2 regions of the Pradoshia sp. Z6_59 genome follow, and region 1 is predicted to be linked to the other one. Evidence: a T-box and tRNA genes for the amino acid it is inferred to sense, from the RefSeq annotation. Region 1 holds a T-box; the other holds one or more tRNA genes.

Region 1 (10,656 bases):
AGAAAGGGACCTTACAATTCCAGGCACTCGTCGGAACGCCTGATGGGCGTACCATTTATCGTGAACAAATTTCAGGAGATGATCCTGAAAGCTTAGGTATAACAGCTGCCAATCGCCTAATCGAACGTGGAGCAAAGACTTTAATTGAAAAGGTTAAAGAGGAGATGGAAAGCTAAATGAAGCATTCCTTGTTTCTTTTGGGTAAAGGCGTATTGGTAACAAGAGAAGAATCGCAGGCCGAACAATTGTGTGCCATGATTGCTGAGCATGGAGGGGTACCAATTAAGGTGCCTCTTCTTTCGTTTCAAAAGGTTGTTGCAGATAGGCTTGAATCAGTAAAAGAAAAGCTGAGCAGGCTGGAATCCTTTGACTGGATCGTTTTCACAAGCAAGCCGGGTGTTGACCTGTTTTGTGAGATGATGAACGAAATGAAATTTGAAGGAATCTATCCTAAAATAGCAGCCATTGGTAAAAAAACGAAAGCAGCCTTGCAGGAACATGGTTTGCGGCCTACTTTTATCCCACCGAAATATGTAGCTGAATCTTTTTTGCCTGCGTTTCTGGAAGTAGTGGATACAAGTGAATCTGTGCTCATTATAAAGGGCGACTTGGCGAGAGATTATCTATTTAATGGACTGATAGCTGCAGGTATACATACAGAAGAGTCCGTTATTTACAGCAACCGTATGCCAGAAGATAGTGAACAAGCCTTAGTGGATGTACTTACAAATAAAAAGATAGATATTCTATTATTTACGAGTCCTTCGACAGTAAATCATTTTATGAAGACCGTGAAAAAACATCATCTATTTGACTGTTTGATAGATAAAGTGACAGTTGCAATCGGACCGGTCACGAGGAAAAGAGCCGAAGAGCTGGGCGTGGCTGTCACATTATGTCCAGAGCAATATACCGTTGATGAAATGATGAAAGAATTAAGGCAGTATTATTCGTAATGGGGGAGGACCTTAAAATGGCCAATATTGAATTTAATCGACACAGAAGATTAAGAAGAAATGAATCTATGAGAGCGCTTGTGCGTGAAACACATTTACATGTAGAAGACTTTATTTATCCGATTTTTATTACGGAAGGTACAAATGAAAAGAACCCGGTTACTTCTATGCCAGGAATCTATCAATTTTCCATGGATCGTTTGAAAGAGGAAATGGATGAAGTAGCTTCACTTGGTATCAAATCTGTCATTCTCTTTGGAGTACCGGATGAGGAAAATAAGGATGAATGCGGGACAGGCGCTTTTCATACCCACGGGATTGTCCAAAAAGGGATTCGTTTTGTAAAAGAAAACTATCCTGAAATTCTTGTTGTAGCTGATACATGTTTATGTGAATATACAAGCCACGGTCACTGCGGTATGGTTAAAAATGATGAAATCTTAAACGATGAAAGTCTGGAGCTTTTGGTTAAAACAGCTGTCAGCCAGGCGGAAGCAGGAGCGGATATTATTGCTCCTTCCAATATGATGGATGGATTTGTAGCTGCGATACGCCAGGGTCTTGATGAGTCAGGCTATCAGCACATTCCAATCATGTCCTATGCCGTTAAATATGCATCCGCATTTTATGGTCCATTCCGTGAAGCAGCAAACGGAGCGCCTCAATTTGGTGATAGAAAATCCTATCAAATGGATTATGCCAATCGTATTGAAGCCCTGCGTGAAGCTGAATCAGACGTTCAGGAGGGAGCGGATTTTATCATTGTGAAGCCAGCTCTTGCTTACCTCGATATTATTCGCGATGTGAAGAATACGGTAAATCTGCCTCTTGTAGCTTATAATGTAAGTGGAGAGTATTCCATGGTTAAAGCAGCAGGTACAAATGGCTGGATCGACGAAAAAGCCATTGTGTTGGAAATGCTGACTGGTATGAAACGTGCCGGTGTAGATTTAATTATTACTTACTTTGCAAAAGATGCAGCAAAATGGTTAAAAGAATCAAATTAATTCCATATATAAAGGAGATTGCAGCTTATGCGTTCATATGAAAATTCTAAGAAAGCATTCCAGGAATCCATCTATTTATTGCCGGGCGGCGTAAACAGCCCTGTCCGTGCTTTTAAATCCGTAAATATGGATCCGATTTTTATGGAAAGAGGAAAGGGTTCAAAAATCTATGATATTGATGGCAATGAATATATTGATTATGTTCTTTCCTGGGGACCGCTGATTCTTGGCCATGCAAATGACCGGGTAGTAGAGGCGATTAAAAAGGTTGCTGAAACTGGTACAAGCTTTGGTGCTCCAACTTTAATGGAAAATAAATTGGCACAGCTTGTAATTGACCGTGTCCCATCAATTGAAATGATACGGATGGTTTCCTCCGGTACAGAAGCAACCATGAGCGCACTTCGTCTGGCACGAGGATATACAGGACGGGATAAGATTCTTAAATTTGAAGGATGTTATCACGGACATGGAGATTCATTGCTTATCAAAGCTGGCTCAGGCGTTGCTACACTTGGTTTGCCGGATAGCCCTGGTGTTCCAGAGGGTGTTGCGCGAAATACCATCACAGTTCCATACAATGATCTTGAGAGTGTAAAACTTGCTTTTGACCAATATGGCGAAGATATCGCAGCTGTCATTGTAGAGCCGGTTGCGGGAAATATGGGGGTAGTCCCTCCACAGCCAGGCTTCTTGCAGGGATTAAGAGAAATTACTGAGAATCACGGTTCTTTATTAGTCTTTGACGAAGTTATGACTGGTTTCCGTGTTGATTATCAATGTGCGCAAGGTCATTTCGATGTTACTCCAGATTTAACTTGTCTAGGAAAAGTAATTGGCGGAGGACTTCCTGTAGGAGCATTCGGCGGTAAAAAAGAGATTATGAGCCAAATTGCGCCAAGCGGTCCTATCTATCAAGCCGGAACATTATCAGGAAATCCGATTGCGATGACAGCCGGTTATGAAACGTTAATCCAGCTAAATGAGGATACGTATAAAGAGTTTGCTAAAAAAGCAGATCTCTTAGAGGCAGGGTTTAAAGAAGCAGCTGAAACCTACAAAGTACCTTTAACATGTAATCGAGCAGGCTCTATGATTGGCTTCTTCTTTACTAATGAACCGGTTAAAGATTACGAGTCTGCGAAACAATCAGATCTTCAATTTTTTGCGGATTATTATAAAGAAATGGCGGAAAATGGTGTATTCTTGCCACCATCTCAATTTGAAGGAATCTTCCTTTCGGTTGAACATAGTAATGAAGATATTCAAAAGACTATACAGGCTGCCCAAAAAGCGTTTAAAGCGATTAAACGATAAAGTGAAACAATGTCCGGTGAGGAATTACTTTCATTCCACACGGAGTATTAGTTGAACTAATAGACTTCTTACTGTTGCTTATTTTTCTCATAACTGTTCCTGCTTCTACCTATGTTTGAGGCGAGAGTCTGTGCTCCAGTTTGAATGAGATAAAGTGATTAGTAGATTCCCCCGAGAGCATACTTGGGGGAATTTTTTTATTCTCCAAACATACGTTTAACAAAGCACATATTTTCTGTATCTGAAGCATAGGCTGATAATGGCATTTAGATGAAAAGGGCTGAAGGGAGGAAATTGGGTGTCTGAGGATCATACATCGTCATTACGATTTTCATTAGAAGAGAGTGTGTGGTTTCAAAGGGGACAGGAAGTTGAGGAACTGTATTCCATTTCGCTTGAACCAAATGTTTCAGCTCATCAAGTTGAACAGTATGTCATTCTTAAAGGGACTCTGGATTTAATGGGGGAATATAAAGCCACTGAGGCAACAGGACAGGAAGAAGGAGCAGAAGATCCGTTTCGGCGCTATGTTTCTGTAATTGAACAAAGGGAGCATCAGTTATTTGAATTCCATCAGCAATTTCCTGTGGATATAACAATTCCTGCAGAAAGAGTTCGGGAAATGGATGAGCTTAATATAGGTGTGCATACCTTTGATTATAAGCTGCCAGAAAAGGGATATCTGCAAATTAGAGCAGATTTATGGATTGGTGGAGTTTACGAGAGCTTGCCTGAAGAGCAGTCCCAAGTGACAGAGACAGAGGAACGAGAAGAGACTTCAAACTATCAAAATGATACTTCCGAGCGATTTCAGCAAGAGCATCATACTCATCCATGGAATAAAACCAACGAGGATTTTGAGGAGTCAGCAGAGGAGATTACTATTCAGGCGCAAGTCCATAATGAGCACGAGGAAGAACAGATAGAGGTGCATTTATATCGGGAAAATTCTGAGGATGAGGATCAGGAGCCGGATGACTTGGCAGATTCGCCTGAAATTTATCTCAAGAACCCAACTTCTTATATAGAGAGTAATCATAACCAGGATGACCATTTTTATGTTGAAACTAAATTATCACCCCGGCAGCATCAACCAGCGGATGATGAAGAAACGCAGCCGAATGATGAGTCAGATTATACAGACAAGGACTACAGCCCTTTTGCTTTTGAACAGGATCAATTAGTTGACAGAGAAAAGCAAAAGGATGAAAACCACTCTTTTTCCATTCCATATGATAATAGGTATGATGAGGGTCCTCCAGAATTAATGGAAGTCGTACCTTATACTGTCGAATATGAAAAAGAGGATAGTTCTGAATATGAAAAAGAGGATAGTTCTGAATATGAAAAAGAGGAAAGTCCTGAATATGACAGAGTACAGCCGCATCAATTTCAACCGAATGTAGCACCAGATCCGAATAAAGCTGCGGTAGAACGGGAAACAAATGTTTCTCATGGACGTCAACAGAAAATGGAACAAGCATCCAATCAGTATGTAGAGAAAAAGTACCAATCGTCTAATTCTAAAAGAGAGAATGAGAACGAAGGTCAAATTGAGGGTAAATCCAAATCTTTGTTATATGATCTTTTTACAGAGGAGGAAGAATCACAACAATCAAAAGTCAGAGTCTGTATTGTACAAAATGGAGAAAATATTGATGTTCTGGCAGATCGATATAAAACAAGCGTTCAGCATATCGCGAGAATAAACGGGCTGGAATTAACATCCGATCTTAAAGCTGGTCAGGTAATTTATATTCCTGAAGCTGCTGCTTCTTATAAATAATAGGTTTAGTTAACAGCAGAGCACAGCATTATATGCTCTGCTTTTTTAATAGGAATACTACAATGCGGTTTTGGCTGTGAGAAGCATGGTTGCATAGCTCACAAAAATTAATGACGTATAAGGACAACTGAAATAGATTTCATTGGTTTCCAAAAAGGGCACATACAGAAAGGGTGCCATAGGAATGTTAAGAAAAGATCAGGAGTGGATATCTGAGTTACTAAGAAACTATCAATTGGAACTTGAATTTTACGAGGATTTTGGAAAAGTAAAAAAAGTATATACGAACAATGGTGTATTCGCGATTAAAACCATCCTGGCAACCAAAGGCATTGATTTTATCAAAAATGTGCAGAACCTATATCAAAATGGATATAACCGAATTGTTCCGATCTTTCCAACAGTTGATGGCAGATATGGAGTACTAACTCATGATAAAATCAGTTACCTTATGCCTTGGCTGCCGGATGAACATATCGAGGAACGGGCAGAACGACACCAGCAGATGTTCAGGGAACTGGCAAGAATGCATACGCTATCTGGCAAGGAAATCAACATTACTAAAGAGGAACGGGAAGAGCATTATGAAAAAACAGTCAAGGAGTGGGAGGAGCAAAAGGAATTTATTCGTGAAATGGTAACAACCATCGAAAAGAAGTGGTATATGTCTCCGTTTGAGCAATTGTTTAGTATGTGCTTTTATGACTTGTCTCAGGCTCTAACGTATTCCTTAAATAAACTGAAGGAGTGGTTTGACCTAACAAAGGAAGAAGAAAAAGTACGCAGTGTGGTGACGCATGGAAATATTTCAATTCATCATTTCTTATATAGTGAAAATGGTTATGGACATTTTATCAATTTTGAACAGAGTAAAACCGCACCTGCCTATTTCGACTTATTGCCTTTTGTCGTTAAGCAGTTAAAAACTTATCCAATCCAGGGTGAAGAAATAGTTGAGTGGATCTATCTTTATCTGAAGTATTTTCCCTTCAAGGAGGGTGAGCTGCGTTTATTCTTATCCTATTTAGCCTATCCGGCTAATTGTATCAAGGTAGTAGAACAATACTCCAGAAAAAAAGGCAAACAGGATGAAATTCAATTTTGCCGAAGATTCCAAAGGCAGTATTGGTTATTAAAAAACATTGAATATATCATCATGAGGATGGAACAAATAGAAGAAAGCAAAAAGGCGAAGGAAGAGAAATAAAAGATACGGCATCAACATAATTGTATCAAACAAAAACCAGGCAAACTTACCTGGTCTAAATGAATAGCTATAAAAGATTACAGAATATCAAAGTGGAAGGCTAAAGCAAGGCCAATCAGTAAAAATAGCAGAAATAAATCAAAAGTGGTCGGAAAAAAGAATGTCCGGATTCCTTGAAAAACGGCAAAGGGAATGGAGAATTGCTGTAAGACATTTCTTGTATTTCGAATCCACGGAGGCATATTGTATTGAGTTACCTTTTTTCGCATGTAAATTCCCCCTTTATGATAGAATATAAAAATACCCCTGAATGGGTGTCTGTACAGCATTATTTAAGGCGCCTAAGATTGAGATTTGACGATGACACCTTGGATATAGGCTTGAATAAAATAAAGAAAAATGGGAAACAATGATTGACGAGTAGATGCATACTTATGTATGATAACAGTATTAAAAAATGATTTCCGATTATGAGAAACCAAAATAACAATGAAAAGCTTTGAATGGGAAGAGTATGTGATTAAGACTGTAAGAGAGAGGAATCCATCGGCTGTAAGATTCCTTCAGTAACCGTAATCGCAGAAGGTCGCCCAGGAGCTGTTTCCGTGAACGTCAGGTAGTAGCGGATAACCGGTGAAGAGCCGTTAACGAAATGAAGTGCCGATACAATAGTTATTTGTATTGGAACAAAGGTGGTACCGCGAGACATACCGTTTCGTCCTTTTTATATAGAGGATGAAGCGGTTTTTTTATTGCGTTTTTCACCAATTATGAAAGTAAAGGAGAATGAAAAATGGAGCAACAAACGGATATTGGTATGCCAACCAAATACGATCCTCAATCAATCGAAAAAGGGCGCTATGATTGGTGGTTAAAGGGTAAATTCTTTGAAGCGGGACAGGATAAACAAAAAGAACCTTATACGATTGTAATTCCTCCCCCAAACGTAACGGGAAAACTGCATTTAGGCCATGCATGGGATACTGCACTTCAGGATATTTTGACAAGAATGAAGAGAATGCAGGGTTATGATGTATTATGGCTGCCAGGTATGGACCATGCGGGAATTGCAACTCAAGCGAAGGTAGAAGAAAAACTGCGCAATCAAGGGGTATCACGTTATGATTTGGGACGTGAGAAATTTGTTGAAGAAACATGGAAATGGAAAGAAGAGTATGCATCTCATATCCGTGAACAATGGGCAAAACTAGGTTTAGGCCTTGATTATTCGCGTGAACGCTTTACTCTGGATGAAGGACTTTCAAAAGCTGTTCGTGAAGTGTTTGTAAAACTTTATGAAAAAGGGCTTATTTACCGCGGTGAATATATTATTAACTGGGATCCAAGCACAAAAACAGCAATCTCTGATATTGAAGTAATTCATAAAGAGGTTAAGGGTGCTTTTTATCATATGCGCTACCCACTAGCAGATGGCAGCGGACATATTGAAGTTGCGACAACTCGTCCGGAAACAATGCTTGGCGATACAGCAGTTGCTGTTCATCCGGAAGATGACCGTTATAAGCATCTGATTGGAAAAACGGTTATCCTGCCAATCGTAGGAAGAGAAATTCCGATTGTTGGCGATGATTATGTAGAGATGGACTTTGGTTCTGGCGTTGTAAAAATTACACCAGCACATGATCCTAATGACTTCGAGGTAGGTAATCGTCACAATCTTGAACGCATCCTAGTTATGAATGAAGATGGAACGATGAACGCAAAGGCTGGTAAATATGAAGGTATGGACCGTTTCGATTGCCGTAAGCAAATTGTGAAGGATCTTCAGGATCAGGGAGTGTTGTTCAAAATTGAAGAGCACATCCATCAGGTTGGACATTCTGAAAGAAGCGGATCTGTTGTAGAGCCTTATTTATCTACACAATGGTTTGTTAAAATGGGACCATTAGCAGAGCGTGCAATCGAAATGCAATCCACTGAAGGTAAAGTAGAATTCGTACCGGAGCGCTTTGAGAAAACATATTTGAATTGGATGGATAATATCCATGATTGGTGTATCTCCAGACAGCTTTGGTGGGGTCATCGCATTCCGGCTTGGTACCATAAAGAAACAGGCGAGGTATATGTAGGAATGGAAGATCCTGCAGATATCGAAAACTGGACACAGGATACAGATGTATTGGATACATGGTTCAGTTCTGCGCTATGGCCGTTTTCCACAATGGGCTGGCCTGATACAGATTCAGAAGACTTTAAACGTTATTATCCAACAGCAGCTCTTGTGACTGGATACGATATTATTTTCTTCTGGGTATCAAGAATGATCTTCCAGGGACTTGAATTCACTGGAGAGCGTCCATTCAAGGATGTATTGATTCATGGACTTGTACGTGATGAGCATGGCAAGAAAATGAGTAAATCTCTTGGTAATGGTGTAGATCCAATGGAGGTTATTGAGAAATATGGTGCGGATTCACTAAGATATTTCTTAACAACTGGAAGCTCACCAGGTCAAGATTTACGTTTCAGCTATGAAAAAGTAGAATCTGTTTGGAACTTTGCCAATAAAATTTGGAATGCATCCCGTTTCTGCTTGATGAATATGAATGGGCTGAAATATGAAGAGATTGATTTAACAGGCGAAAAATCAGTTGCAGATAAATGGATTTTAACTCGTTTAAACGAAACGATTGAAACTGTAACAAGACTGGCAGATAAATATGAATTCGGTGAAGTTGGCCGTGCATTATACAACTTCATTTGGGATGATTTCTGTGATTGGTATATTGAAATGGCGAAGCTCCCTCTGTATGGCGAGGACGAGGAAGCTAAACTTACAACACGTTCTATCCTTGCGTACGTATTGGATCAAACGATGCGATTATTACATCCGTTTATGCCATTCATCACGGAAGAAATTTGGCAGAACCTTCCTCACCAAGGAGAGTCCATCACAACAGCTTCTTGGCCTGTTGTAAATCCGGACTTAACGGATGAAAAAGCTTCAGATGAAATGAAATTGCTTGTTGAAATCATTCGTACAGTACGTAATATCCGCGCAGAAGTGAACACGCCGCTCAGCAAAAAAATCAAGCTTTCATTGAAGGCGAAAGATGCAGAAACGCAAGCTGTTCTTGAGAAAAACAGCAGCTATATCGAGCGCTTCTGTAATCCAGAGGAATTAACAATTGGTACAGACATCCCTGCAGATGATAAAGCGATGACAGCTATCGTAACGGGTGTTGAATTAATTCTTCCATTGCAAGGTCTATTAAATATTGAAGAGGAACAAAAACGTCTTCAAAAAGAACTTGAAAAATGGAAAAAAGAAGTGGAAAGAATTGAGAAAAAGCTATCCAATGAAGGCTTCATGAAAAAAGCGCCTGAAAAGGTGATTGAAGAAGAAAAAGCGAAGCTGGCAGACTATGTTGAAAAACGTGAGGCTGTACAAAGCCGTCTGAAGGATTTAGAAGAATTAGCTTAAGACATTTTTATTGCGCCCTGTTCGAAGCATTTGAACAGGGTGTTTTTGTTCAATCATGTCATACTAATACATAGCGCAATGGTTGAGGAGTGAAAAAATGATACAGGATTATCAACAGGCAGAGAAGTTTCTTGCAGACCGTACAGCCAAACTTGGAATGGATTTTGGCTTGGAGAGAATGGAAAGAGTCTTACGTAAATTGGGAAATCCGGAGCGTAGCATTCCTTGTATACATATAGCAGGCTCAAATGGGAAGGGTTCTACGCTTACGTTTTTAAAGCATATTTTGTTGGCAGAGGGCTACCGGGTAGGTACCTTTACATCTCCCTATCTTGAAAAGCTGAATGAACAAATCATGATTGGTGAGGAAATGATTTCTGATGATAAGCTAGTTGAATTATTAAATTACCTCCTCCCTGTTTTAAATGAAGCAGAGCAAGAAGGGGATTATCTGACTGCTTTTGAAGTAACGACTATATTAGCTTTCCTGCACTTTAAAAATGAGCAGCCGGATATTCTTATTATTGAAACAGGACTTGGGGGAAGACTTGATTCCACTAATGTAATTGAACCGCTTCTGGAGATCATTACTAGCATTTCTTTAGAGCATACCAACATTCTTGGGAATTCTCTGAATGAAATTGCAACAGAAAAAGCAGGAATTATCAAGAATGGCACAACAGTCGTTACTGCTATAAAAGATGAGGAGGCACTAGAGCCCCTTGCCAAACAGGCAGAGAAAATGAATGCTGTTTTATATACTCTAGGAAGAGAATTTAAGATAATGAATCGCTCTCAACCTAAAAATCAGGAAGTTTTCACGGTTAAATGGCGAGAACACTTGCTGAAGAACTTACATATTAGCATGCTTGGAAGCCATCAAGTAGAGAATGCTACGCTTGCAGTTATCAGTTCATTATTACTCAGTGAAACGTATA
Region 2 (10,656 bases), on a different contig from region 1:
AGGTCTTTACCCGGTGTTATAAAATGGACAAAAAATGAATCTATTATGAAGACACTCCACCGAGAACTACTTCATGGGTACGGACTAATCCTTTACATAAAATCAATAGGGCATCAAACCCATCCTCACATCACCTTCCCGACGACTGGCGTCTAAGGTTAACACCCACAAGATGACCGAGTGCCTCCATTGATAGTGGTAAGGAGACATCACCAAAAGTACCGATTCCATTACAAGCACTAATAATTCTATATAAAGAACACCGGATTAAAAAAAATCCTATTTATTTAAGACTCCCCCAATAACCGTTGCTTTGGCCATTTCCAGCATCTTGCGTGCCTGGGATGCGTCTTCTATTGAAGTGCGATCCTTTTGAATAACCAGTAATACACCATCACATATATGAGCCAGCAGTTTCGTATCGGTTGCCTCTAAAATTGGAGCAGAATCAATAATGACCTTGTCATAGATTTCAGTAGCTTCATATAAAATTTCATCCATCACATCGGAGCCTAACAATCCCGCTTTTGGTAGCTTTTCCCCTGTAGTCAATATAGCCAATGTTTCCACCCAATTAGGATAGACTGCTTGACCCAAAGTTGTCTCCCTCATTAATAAATCAGTCAACCCAATGGTATTACGAATTTTAAACAAGGAATGAATAGCTGGTTTACTTAAATTTGCATCAATCAATAAGATACTTTCACCCTGTAAAGCCATAGAAATAGCCAGATTGGAAGCAATGGTGGTTTTACCCTCCCCCTCTGATGGTGAGGTAACTAGAATAACCCGACAATTTGCCCCCTCCTCTGAAAAATGAATATTTGCTTGTATTTCTCTAAACTCCTCAGATACGAGTGATCTTTTCATCGACAATGTAACTAGCTTTTCGCTAATCATTTCAAGTGGTTTTATTTTATTCATAATTAAACTTTCTCACCCCTGTGGCTAACCTTGGCTTTTTGTCGTTGTGTGCTTATTGAACTGCCTTTTACTCGTTGAATCTTCGAAATCCTTCCAACCACAGGGATTCCAATCAAGTTCTCTATATCCTCTGTACTGCGAATGGAATGATCAAGTGTATCAAGCAAAAAAGCAATTCCTATCCCGGCAATCACTCCCAGACCTATTGCCATAATGATTAGCTTCATTTGGTTCTCATTGATAGGAGTTGGATCTTCTTTTGCTTCTGATAGAAAATGAACATTATCAAAATTAATAATGCTAGGCACTTCTTCTTTAAATACTTGAGCTGTTGTATTAGCAATGGCAGCTGCCTGGTCAGGATTAGAATCAACCACACCAATATTGACTACCTGTGAATTATCAATACTCGTTACGGAAATCTTCGCGGCCAAATTCTCCGGACTTATCGAAAGACCCAGATCTTGACCTACTTTTTCCATAACTTTCGAGTCTTTAATAATCACCTGAAGAGTATTCCTGAGGTCAGCATCCGCTTCGATGATAATCGTTGCTGAAGATTGATAGAGTGGAGTCGTAAACCATTTGATATAGAATAAACCACAAACAAATGTAATGACTGTAAAAATGGCAATTATCCAAAACCTTTTCTTTAAAACCCTGATCCATTCCCGTACATTGATTTCTTTTGACTTTCCAGGATTCATTCCACTCCCCCCAATCTTCTCACTGCCATCCTATACTCCTCCTACAATTCCAGAAAAATGCTTTAAGAGCCAAGCAAATGGCTGAATACTCCTTTCTTTTCAGCGGCAAGCTGCTTGTATCGCCCGGTCTGAACAATCCTTCCTTCATCAAGAACTAGTACTTGATCTGCATTGCGGATTGTTGACAGCCTATGGGCAATAATGATGATGGTCATCTTACCCTTTAATCGATCGAGCGCATCCTGGATTTTGGATTCATTTTCTTGATCCAGTGCACTTGTTGCTTCATCCAAAATGAGTACAGATGGTTTTCTAAGAATCGCTCTTGCCAACACAAGCCTTTGCCTTTCTCCACCAGAGAGACGAACTCCCCGATCTCCTATTAATGTATCCAGTCCATTCGGCAATTTACGAACAAACTGAGAGGCTGCAGCAAATTCAAGCGCTTCCCATAAATCCTCCTCTTTTGCTTCTGGACAAATTAACATAAAATTATCCCGGATACTTCCATTAAACAGGAATGGGTCCTGTGGGACATAGCTGATGTTTTGCCTGAATAAGTATCTGTTCTCTTCATTTACTTCAATATCACCAATAAAAATTTTGCCTTCATTTGCTATTAATAGACCCATTAACAAATCTATTAATGTACTTTTGCCAGCCCCGGATCGTCCGACAATGGCTGTCGTAGATTGAAACGGGATCGTGAGATTGATATTTTTTAATGCATAGGTCTCCGATTCTGCCTGATAGCGATAGGAGACATTTTGACAAGTAAGATCCCCTTCAATATGAAAGAACTTCCCTTGTTCTGCAGGGGATTCACTGGAAGACCGACTATCCTCCATCAGCTTTATTAATGAGTCAAAGGCAGGAAGGGCTGATGCAATTTGTTCCATACTATACTGAATCGCTGTAAACCTTGGCCATAATCTTGAAAAAATTAAAACAATCACTAGCAATTCTTCAGGTGCAGAATGAAACAGATTAAGAGATAAATAGATAAAAAGGGCAACTAGCAAAGCCTGTGAGGATTTATAAAAAAATTGAGATTGTGCCTGTACATTTGCATTCTGCATGCGTTCATGTGTATATCGGTCATTGAAATCGCTTAGCCAGTTATTCATCGTATGTTCCAATGAATTACTTTTAATTTCCTTCATACCATTCAAATGATCGGATATCGCACCATAATAGGATCTGGCGACTTCTGTTGTCTGATTTCCAATTGCTTCTGACTTTTTAATATATCTTCTCGAAAACAGACCCAACACGGCCCCGCAGCATAATACGAAAAATGTAATTTCAGGAGACAACCACAATGCAATTCCAATTTGAATAATCGTAAAAACGACAGAGGTAGCCAGAAGTAAAAACTGACTGATGCCCACGCTCACCCTGTTCAATTCATCCGTTAAGCTGTTCAATAAATCAGAACGTCGCTTCTTCAAAAAAAACAACCAGTCAGCCCAAAGCAAGGACTGATATATTTTTGATCTCATATGATTGGTATATCCCACGTAGATCATTCTGTTTTGAATCGTTAATTTCTTTTGAATCCAGTTCTGTCCTGTAATAATTAGTACGTATATAACTAAAATAATCGCCAATCCAATGAAGACAGGAATCTCATCAACAACTGAAAATAGTTCACTAAAGGGCAATGACTTGCCTGATTGGCCAAGCATGCCGCTCATCTCAATGATCGGAATGAGCAGAAGAATACCAATGCTTTCTATAAAACTAACCATTACCATACCAAGTAAATTCACATATAAAATTTTACCTGAATACGTTCTTAATTCTTGGATAAATATCCATAATGATTTCACCCGTGATCTCCCCTAACTAAACGAGCTGCCTCCACATCCACAAAAACGGTCGCAGCGGAAAATATAAGAAATGAAGCGATTTTGGCAATGGCAATGTCTTGGCATCATCAATACAAGGATACAGCGCTCCGTAAAATCGAAAGGCCTTTTGCCTTCTCGTCATAATAGATTGATAGTAGTCATCAGCCCTTTTGCGAAACCGCCTCGAAAGTCTATCATCATGAATATCAATCTCGTTTATGATTAAAAACAGGGCATCTTCAGCCAACCGATACGACCGCTCCGTCACATGGCCGTAAAGCGGAAGCTTCGTGTCTAACAATTCTTCTGCCAACAATCCAACCTGACCAGCGATATGTGAAACCTGATAGCGTTGCTTCATCTTTTTAATCAATCGCCAATCTGTGATTTGCTTCGACAGATCAGCCAGATCAATCAGCCAGCGTAACCGGAACCAACCGTGCCGGGCTCCATGTATCAATAAAAATAAGTAGAGATCTTCTGTACCAAGTAAATACGTTGGTTTTTTTGTCAAAGTACTGGCTTGCTTCCGATTCCATAATTGATCAAAGCTTGGCTCTTTTGCTCCGCCCGGATGCAGCTTCCAATGAAGCTCTACCTTTTGTAAAGTATCGGGATGCATATATTCCACATGATGGTTTTTCCATTTCCAATCCCCTAAAACAGAACGTTTATATTCATCTCTTTCATATCCTCTTTCGATCAGAATGGCATCTGCCTTTTTAAAATCCTTAAGGGAAATTAACACATCAAGGTCATTGGAAGTACGCATTGTTAAATTCCCATAGAGCTGATGTGCAAGCGCAGGCCCCTTCAGAAACAAGCAACGAATCTCCTGTTTTTGAAAACAATCTGATAAATGTTCCATTTCTGCACTCATTTTCATCATTTGAAAGGTATTCTGTTGATAAAGGCCTCTAAGCTTCGCCAGTATTTCCCGAGGAATTTCCTTACCGAACCCATCATTTAATTTTATATAAATAATCGGAAACAATCGGTGCTGTTTCACAACCTCCAGAAATACATACCAATTGATTGAACTGTTTAATAAAATTTTTACGGAGTCCCTATCATTTTTAATCAAGGCGAGCATTAGGTTCAGCTCTTTGGAAAAACCGGTCATGTGCAAAGGTTGTCTATCCATCATTTTTCCTCCTTCTGATCCCCCATTCTTTTCGCGAAGGTTCCCACTACTGTGTATCCTTCCTTCCCATTGGCCCCAGTTACAAAATATAATCCACTCCGCAGCCAGGCATGAGCCTTCATCTTTCCATCCTTATCTCTTGCTGTTGCCATATAAAGAGTACTTTCAATACCGCGCCGCTCCAGCATTCTCATTCCTGCAATCGCCATAACAAGACATTTACTTTCCCAAAACGTATATCTGCTCATCGTCTCCAAGCTTTTGGACACTGACTCCAGGATTTCAGCATGGGCTGGCACATAGGTTAATGGTGTCTCTTCCATTTTTCTGCCCAATTTAGGCGCAATTTTTGAAAAGGGCAAACTCTTTTGTATCCTGGCTACTCCTAAGGAACAATAAGCTTCTACATACATCATGAAGGTTTTACTATCTAAGGACAGTAAGGTTCGAGCTTTCTGAATGAGGTTCATAAACAAAACTCCTTAGGAAGTAATGATTTAGTCAATTAATTCTTCTTTTTTCAACATATCCAGGAATGAACGAACCTGACTTTCACATTCTTCAGGGCTAACGTCATACTCTTCTGTTAACCGATCCACAAGCTCGTTGATTGACTTAGGTTCATTCATCAGTTCCCAGATTAAGCCTCCAACTTCACCGAGATTGTAATATTTACCATTACGGACACTTAGCATCACTTTCTCCCCGTCCATATCACTGACTACATTGCCATCCTTTTGGACATATTTCCTGGCGTCAATCATTTCTGTTGGCTTGCTCATTGTTTACTCCCCTTCCCCGTTTCGGTTACCTCTTTAATTATTTTGACTAAATCATGAACCGTAAATGTTGAAATTGGTCGCTTCAGCTGATAGATTGCCAGTTGATTACTTAATTCAGCGGAACGCCTGAAATGCCAATCCATTAAGCCAAGCGGTTTCAAAAAAAGATTACGATACGTGTGCTTATACAAGGTATGAAGACGTTCCAGCCCTTTAACCGGAGTAATGCCAATCGTATTCGTATCAACTGGCAACAGTTCAATGACCCCTGCGAGCGGAACAGATTTTTGTAGAAAACTTTTCCCTACAGGTACTGAAAATTTCGTTTCTCTTCCATATAAAGGTTGATAATTCGAGGATTTCATTCCAAAATGATCCAATGATTCCTGCCATAGCTTTTGAGATGGATAGGATGGAATGACCATGGGTCGATCCCCGGTAAAACATATTGGAATAACATCATCACTTAACAGTTTATATCCCTGATTCATGAAGGCTGAAGCAAGTGTTGATTTTCCGGCACCTGACTCGCCAACAATGGCATACGCTTCACCATCCAATACGATGGCACTTCCATGGAAAGGCAACAATTGATGCTGCATCAGAATAACTCCCATGCATGTCCCCAATACATAGAGCCTAATTTCATCTTCATCTGAATCAAGATGTGGTGAAATGCTGATTGTTTTACCAGAATCAACCGCAAAGATGGCTACCTGATCAATTTCAAATAAAACACGATTGTCTTGAACCCAGTATCCTTTTTCTTTTTCCTGAGCACAGTTCCATTCATCTGCTAAATGTTCATATTTTATGACGATATCTAATGGAGATTTTGATTCTTCAATCTGAATTAACTCTGGCAGCTTCATCTCACTTGAGATTGTAAATCCAAACGCTTGGTACACCATCTGTTTCAATGCCTGAACCAACTTCATCACTCCAATTTTTAAAAAAGCCCTTATACGATAAATTTGTATAAGGGCTTTTTCCTTTTCTGTACAATCAGCTTCCTTTTTTACCGCCGTATACTTCTCCACCATCAAAAGTCATTTTTACATCAAGAACCTCAAGATTTGGTGTTTGCCATTCTTTTTTCATTCCTTCACCCCCTTATGTATATGTTCTTTATTTAGAACAACAAGAGCAAAACAGGGCCCATGTCATCCTTATATTGTATTGAATTACATCTCTATGTGACAGATATAATCCAAATTACAATCTGTTCTTTCAAACTTCTCCATATAATTCATAGATCAATAGTCATGAGTTCTTTATAAAGAACTAATGTATACTAAAAATATCATCTTTAGTAAATTCTGTCAAACGAATTAACAGAAAAATTTTATAATTTTTAATAAATACAAAAAATACCAACCGAATGACAAAATTTGCGTTCATAATCAGCAATTACTAGACAGATCTTGGTGATGATTATTACAGACTTTAATCTGGAGGTTCTCTGATGAGATTCATGAGGATTAAGTGTGGATAGAGGTTAAGTTCCTCCCCTAAATTTAAAGGATCACTTTGTGTCCCTATATGGAAGAAAGATCCTGCAACAAAAATTCATCTTGACTTTAACTGACTTACCCTTTATATTAAATATTGTTAATTATATAGTATTGTGATTCCGTAGCTCAGCTGGGAGAGCACCACCTTGACAGGGTGGGGGTCGCTGGTTCGAACCCAGTCGGGATCATACACTTTAGGAAGGCTTAAGCCCAATGGCATCAGGGGTTTGAGCCTTTTTTTGTTTTCCGGTTAGACTCATCCCCTTGTAAATAGCTAAGTGCCTTCGTTAGGCTCTGCTAAAGAAGTAAAGTATTTTTTCATGGACATCAATCTTCTTCTATTTCATAAGTTAAACCTTTAATTGCATTGATTTTGGCTATTTCATTTTTATCAGATGTCATTATATAGCACTCTGATTCATGAGAATTAGTTGCTAGCCAGTCCTCTCCTTCTTTAAAAAATGATAAATCTTCTGGTAAGTTAGGGAAAACCCAACCAAATAAAGAATTGGATAGTTCCAAAACTGTTTTTTTAGCATGTTCATCTGTGGAAAAATAGTATACTTTTGCAGTTTGATTATCTCCTAAAATGTTACTCGCCCATTCAGATTGCTCTTTCATAAGCTTAAATGATGGATCAAACTTTCGTAGAATGGGGTCAAATTTAGATAAGTCTCCCATATCCTTTCTAAGAACTAAATGAAACTCAACACATATATCAAAAGCCAATTCAATAAGCTCAAGGTATGTTTTTCCAGACGGATCCTTTGTAATTTTAAATATAGATATTACCCCACATTATTTTTTGAGTAGAAGAATGTTCCTAACCCCTTTCCCCATTCATTTAACCACATATTTACATTAAATTTCACTACTTCTCTATAATTCCTAACTAGTTAGTTGCACCGGCGATTCTCTTAAAGAATCAGTCTATTAGTAATATTTTGTCTCTATACAAAACAATTAAACAGAAGGTAAAGTTAATATATAACCTTTCTTTTTTGATACATACTTATAAAACAAATTTCCAATATAGCTGCGATCCTATTTAAAACCTATAGGAAAGAAGGAATGAAAGATGGAGAAGCTAGAAGTGGTAGTGGAAATGAAAGAGGGAAATCTGATCCACCTCTATGCCAATAAAGTATACGATACATTAGGAGACGCCTATTACGGTGATATATTTACGACAAAAAGTGAATTGTTGAAGCATTATCCAGATTGCGAAGTGATGAGTGGATATGGGTTAGCAGACCCTCAAACCGGCTGTTTAATTTCAGGGATAAATGATTGGTTTGATACGATTGAAGAAGCGGTGACTACACTCCAAGCATTACATCACAAACAAGAGCTGGATGCTTTATATGAGGCAATAGCAAGCTATTACAGCCTGCTCAAATCAAACACTAATTTAGCAAGAGTAATAGATGAACTGGACAATCGTGATACAACATCATTCCCCGAAAAAGTAATTTCATTATATATGATTACAGGATTTGCGAATGATTGGTTTCCAGATAAAATCGCAGAAGATAAACGGCAAGAGGTCAAGAATGTACTAGACCAAGCTTATGCTAAATGCTCAAACATCGTTATGGCACACCAACGGGCAAAAAAAGCGCTAGTGATGATTACAGCAACAGAATACCTGTTACAACGCAAGACTTTTCATTCTAAACCTTAAAGAAAGCAACTACAAATTATAATGTAGTTGCTTTTTTTCGTTTCATCTCATATTCCCTTCTTCTGCATTTCGAAGGTTTCTATAATTTTCATTTACATAAGTAGTTTCATTAAATAACCTAAGAAAATACCCACAATCGCGAAATCGGTATCGCCAAATGTTGTACCTTCAAAACCTAAGTCTCCTAACACCGGTAATAATAATGCTGGCAGGAAGCTGATTAGAATACCGTTAACAAATGCACCTAACATAGCTCCTCTTCTTCCGCCGGTAGCGTTTCCGAATACACCAGCTGTTGCTCCGCAGAAGAAGTGTGGAACTAGACCGGGAACAATTACTGTCAAGCCAAATAGCGGAAGTAAAAACATACTGATAATACCTCCGAGAAAGCTAAAAATAAAACCGATAATGACTGCATTAGGGGCGAAAGGGAAAACCACTGGTACATCTAATGCCGGTTTAGCATAAGGCACAACTTTGTCCGCTACCCCTTTGAAGGCAGGAATGATTTCCGCTAATAATAATCGAACACCCGCTAAAATAATATAAACACCTGCAGCAAACGTGATTGCTTGGATAATGCAAAACACAATAAAGTTTTGACCGCCGCTTAACTCATTTTCAATATAAGCTGGACCAGCAGCAATCGCAACGATAAAGAACATAACTAACATAGTTAAAGAGATTGCGACGGATGTATCTCTAAGGAATCCTAAACTTCTTGGTACTCGTATCGCTTCTGTTGACTGTGCTCTATTCCCCGCTCCTTTACCTACCATTCCAGCAACCCAATATCCGAATGAACCAAAGTGACCGATTGCAATCTCATCATTACCTGTAATCCTTCTAACAAATGGCTGTAGAAGGGCTGGACTTAAAACCATTAATAATCCTAGAATAATAGAGCCAATTATAATTAATCCTGCTCCATCCAGTCCGCCTGTTGATAATACGACTGCTAACAAACAGGCCATAAACATAATATGGTGTCCTGTTAAGAATATATATTTAAAAGGAGTGAAGCGAGCTAAGAGGATATTAACAATCATACCTAACAGCATGATTAGAGCTGTTTCCATACCAAAAGCATTTTGAGCCATCGCCACGATCGCTTCGTTGTTCGGGATAACACCATCAATATCGAAGCCCTTCTCAAGCATCTTCCCAAAAAAATTGAGTGAACCCGTTATGACAGCTGCTCCAGCACCAATAATCAGGAAGCCCATAATTGTCTTCAATGTTCCAGATACAACCTCAGTAGCTGGTCTTTTCTGCAGTAATAAACCGATCAGAGCAAATAATCCAACCAAAATCGCTGGGGTGCTTAATATATCTACAATCAAATCCATTTTATATTTCCTCCAGGTGTTTTTCTAAAACAGCTTTGATTTCTTCGACGTTGAATAAATTCATGAGCGGAATGACTTTTCTGCCGTTTCCCTCTAACTGTTCCATGATTTCAGGTGAACCAATATAGTAATCTACTGTCTCCGCCCTGGCGGATGTTAAATCGGTATGCCCTACCTCTGCCTCCCTGTTCATTTCACGCAAAGCTTTCTTTACATTCATTTCTGCAATAAAACTGCTTCCTAACCCGTTTCCACAGACAACTAATATTTTCATCATGCTGCCTCCTATTGTATAAATGAAAATAATTGCTTTAAAAATTCATCCTTGGATTTGGAATGGATCAGTTGATTCACATTCGTTTCATCACCTAAGACAGCTGCCAATTCAGATAGTGCTTCCAAATGTGAGTGCTCATCCACTGCTGCCAGTACAATGATTAGCTGAACCTTATGATGCTCTTTATCCGAAAACCATACGGGTTCTTTCATGACAAGAATGCTTAATCCTATCTGTTTAACACCAAATTCAGGTCTTGCATGAGGCAAAGCAATGTTTGGGCCAAGTACATAATAAGGACCTAGTTCCTTCGTAGTACTGATTATTTTATCTACATACGTCTGTTCAATAGAATCATTTTCTATCAAAGGAGCAGCCGCTAATCGAATAGCTTCTTCCCATGTTTTCAAATGATCCTTAAA

Evidence for each region. The T-box of region 1 lies ahead of AC4D4B_RS11655 (valine--tRNA ligase). A T-box ahead of a tRNA ligase gene usually reads a tRNA of that ligase, here a tRNA-Val.
Region 2: it has a tRNA-Val gene. The T-box ahead of AC4D4B_RS11655 (valine--tRNA ligase) is inferred to sense a tRNA for this amino acid. The anticodon was not compared.

What each region holds. Positions count from the first base shown of each region.
Region 1 covers NZ_JBZCPP010000009.1:165,767-176,422, forward strand. The annotation lists gene hemC (hydroxymethylbilane synthase) at 1-176, shown strand, start outside; gene AC4D4B_RS11625 (uroporphyrinogen-III synthase) at 177-956, shown strand; gene hemB (porphobilinogen synthase) at 974-1,963, shown strand; gene hemL (glutamate-1-semialdehyde 2,1-aminomutase) at 1,991-3,280, shown strand; gene AC4D4B_RS11640 (LysM peptidoglycan-binding domain-containing protein) at 3,579-5,066, shown strand; gene ysxE (spore coat protein YsxE) at 5,251-6,273, shown strand; gene AC4D4B_RS11650 (YszA family small membrane protein) at 6,351-6,542, opposite strand; T-box leader at 6,764-6,999, shown strand; gene AC4D4B_RS11655 (valine--tRNA ligase) at 7,067-9,718, shown strand; gene AC4D4B_RS11660 (bifunctional folylpolyglutamate synthase/dihydrofolate synthase) at 9,816-10,656, shown strand, end outside.
Region 2 covers NZ_JBZCPP010000006.1:158,337-168,992, forward strand. The annotation lists gene AC4D4B_RS08645 (CpsD/CapB family tyrosine-protein kinase) at 280-924, opposite strand; gene AC4D4B_RS08650 (YveK family protein) at 927-1,631, opposite strand; gene AC4D4B_RS08655 (ABC transporter ATP-binding protein) at 1,694-3,463, opposite strand; gene AC4D4B_RS08660 (nucleotidyltransferase domain-containing protein) at 3,480-4,628, opposite strand; gene AC4D4B_RS08665 (lasso peptide biosynthesis B2 protein) at 4,628-5,098, opposite strand; gene AC4D4B_RS08670 (lasso peptide biosynthesis PqqD family chaperone) at 5,126-5,410, opposite strand; gene AC4D4B_RS08675 (aldolase) at 5,407-6,348, opposite strand; gene AC4D4B_RS08680 (paeninodin family lasso peptide) at 6,416-6,511, opposite strand; tRNA gene AC4D4B_RS08685 (tRNA-Val) at 7,040-7,112, shown strand; gene AC4D4B_RS08690 (stage III sporulation protein AH) at 7,252-7,653, opposite strand; gene AC4D4B_RS08695 (hypothetical protein) at 8,003-8,608, shown strand; gene ulaA (PTS ascorbate transporter subunit IIC) at 8,701-9,957, opposite strand; gene AC4D4B_RS08705 (PTS sugar transporter subunit IIB) at 9,959-10,234, opposite strand; gene AC4D4B_RS08710 (PTS sugar transporter subunit IIA) at 10,243-10,656, opposite strand, start outside.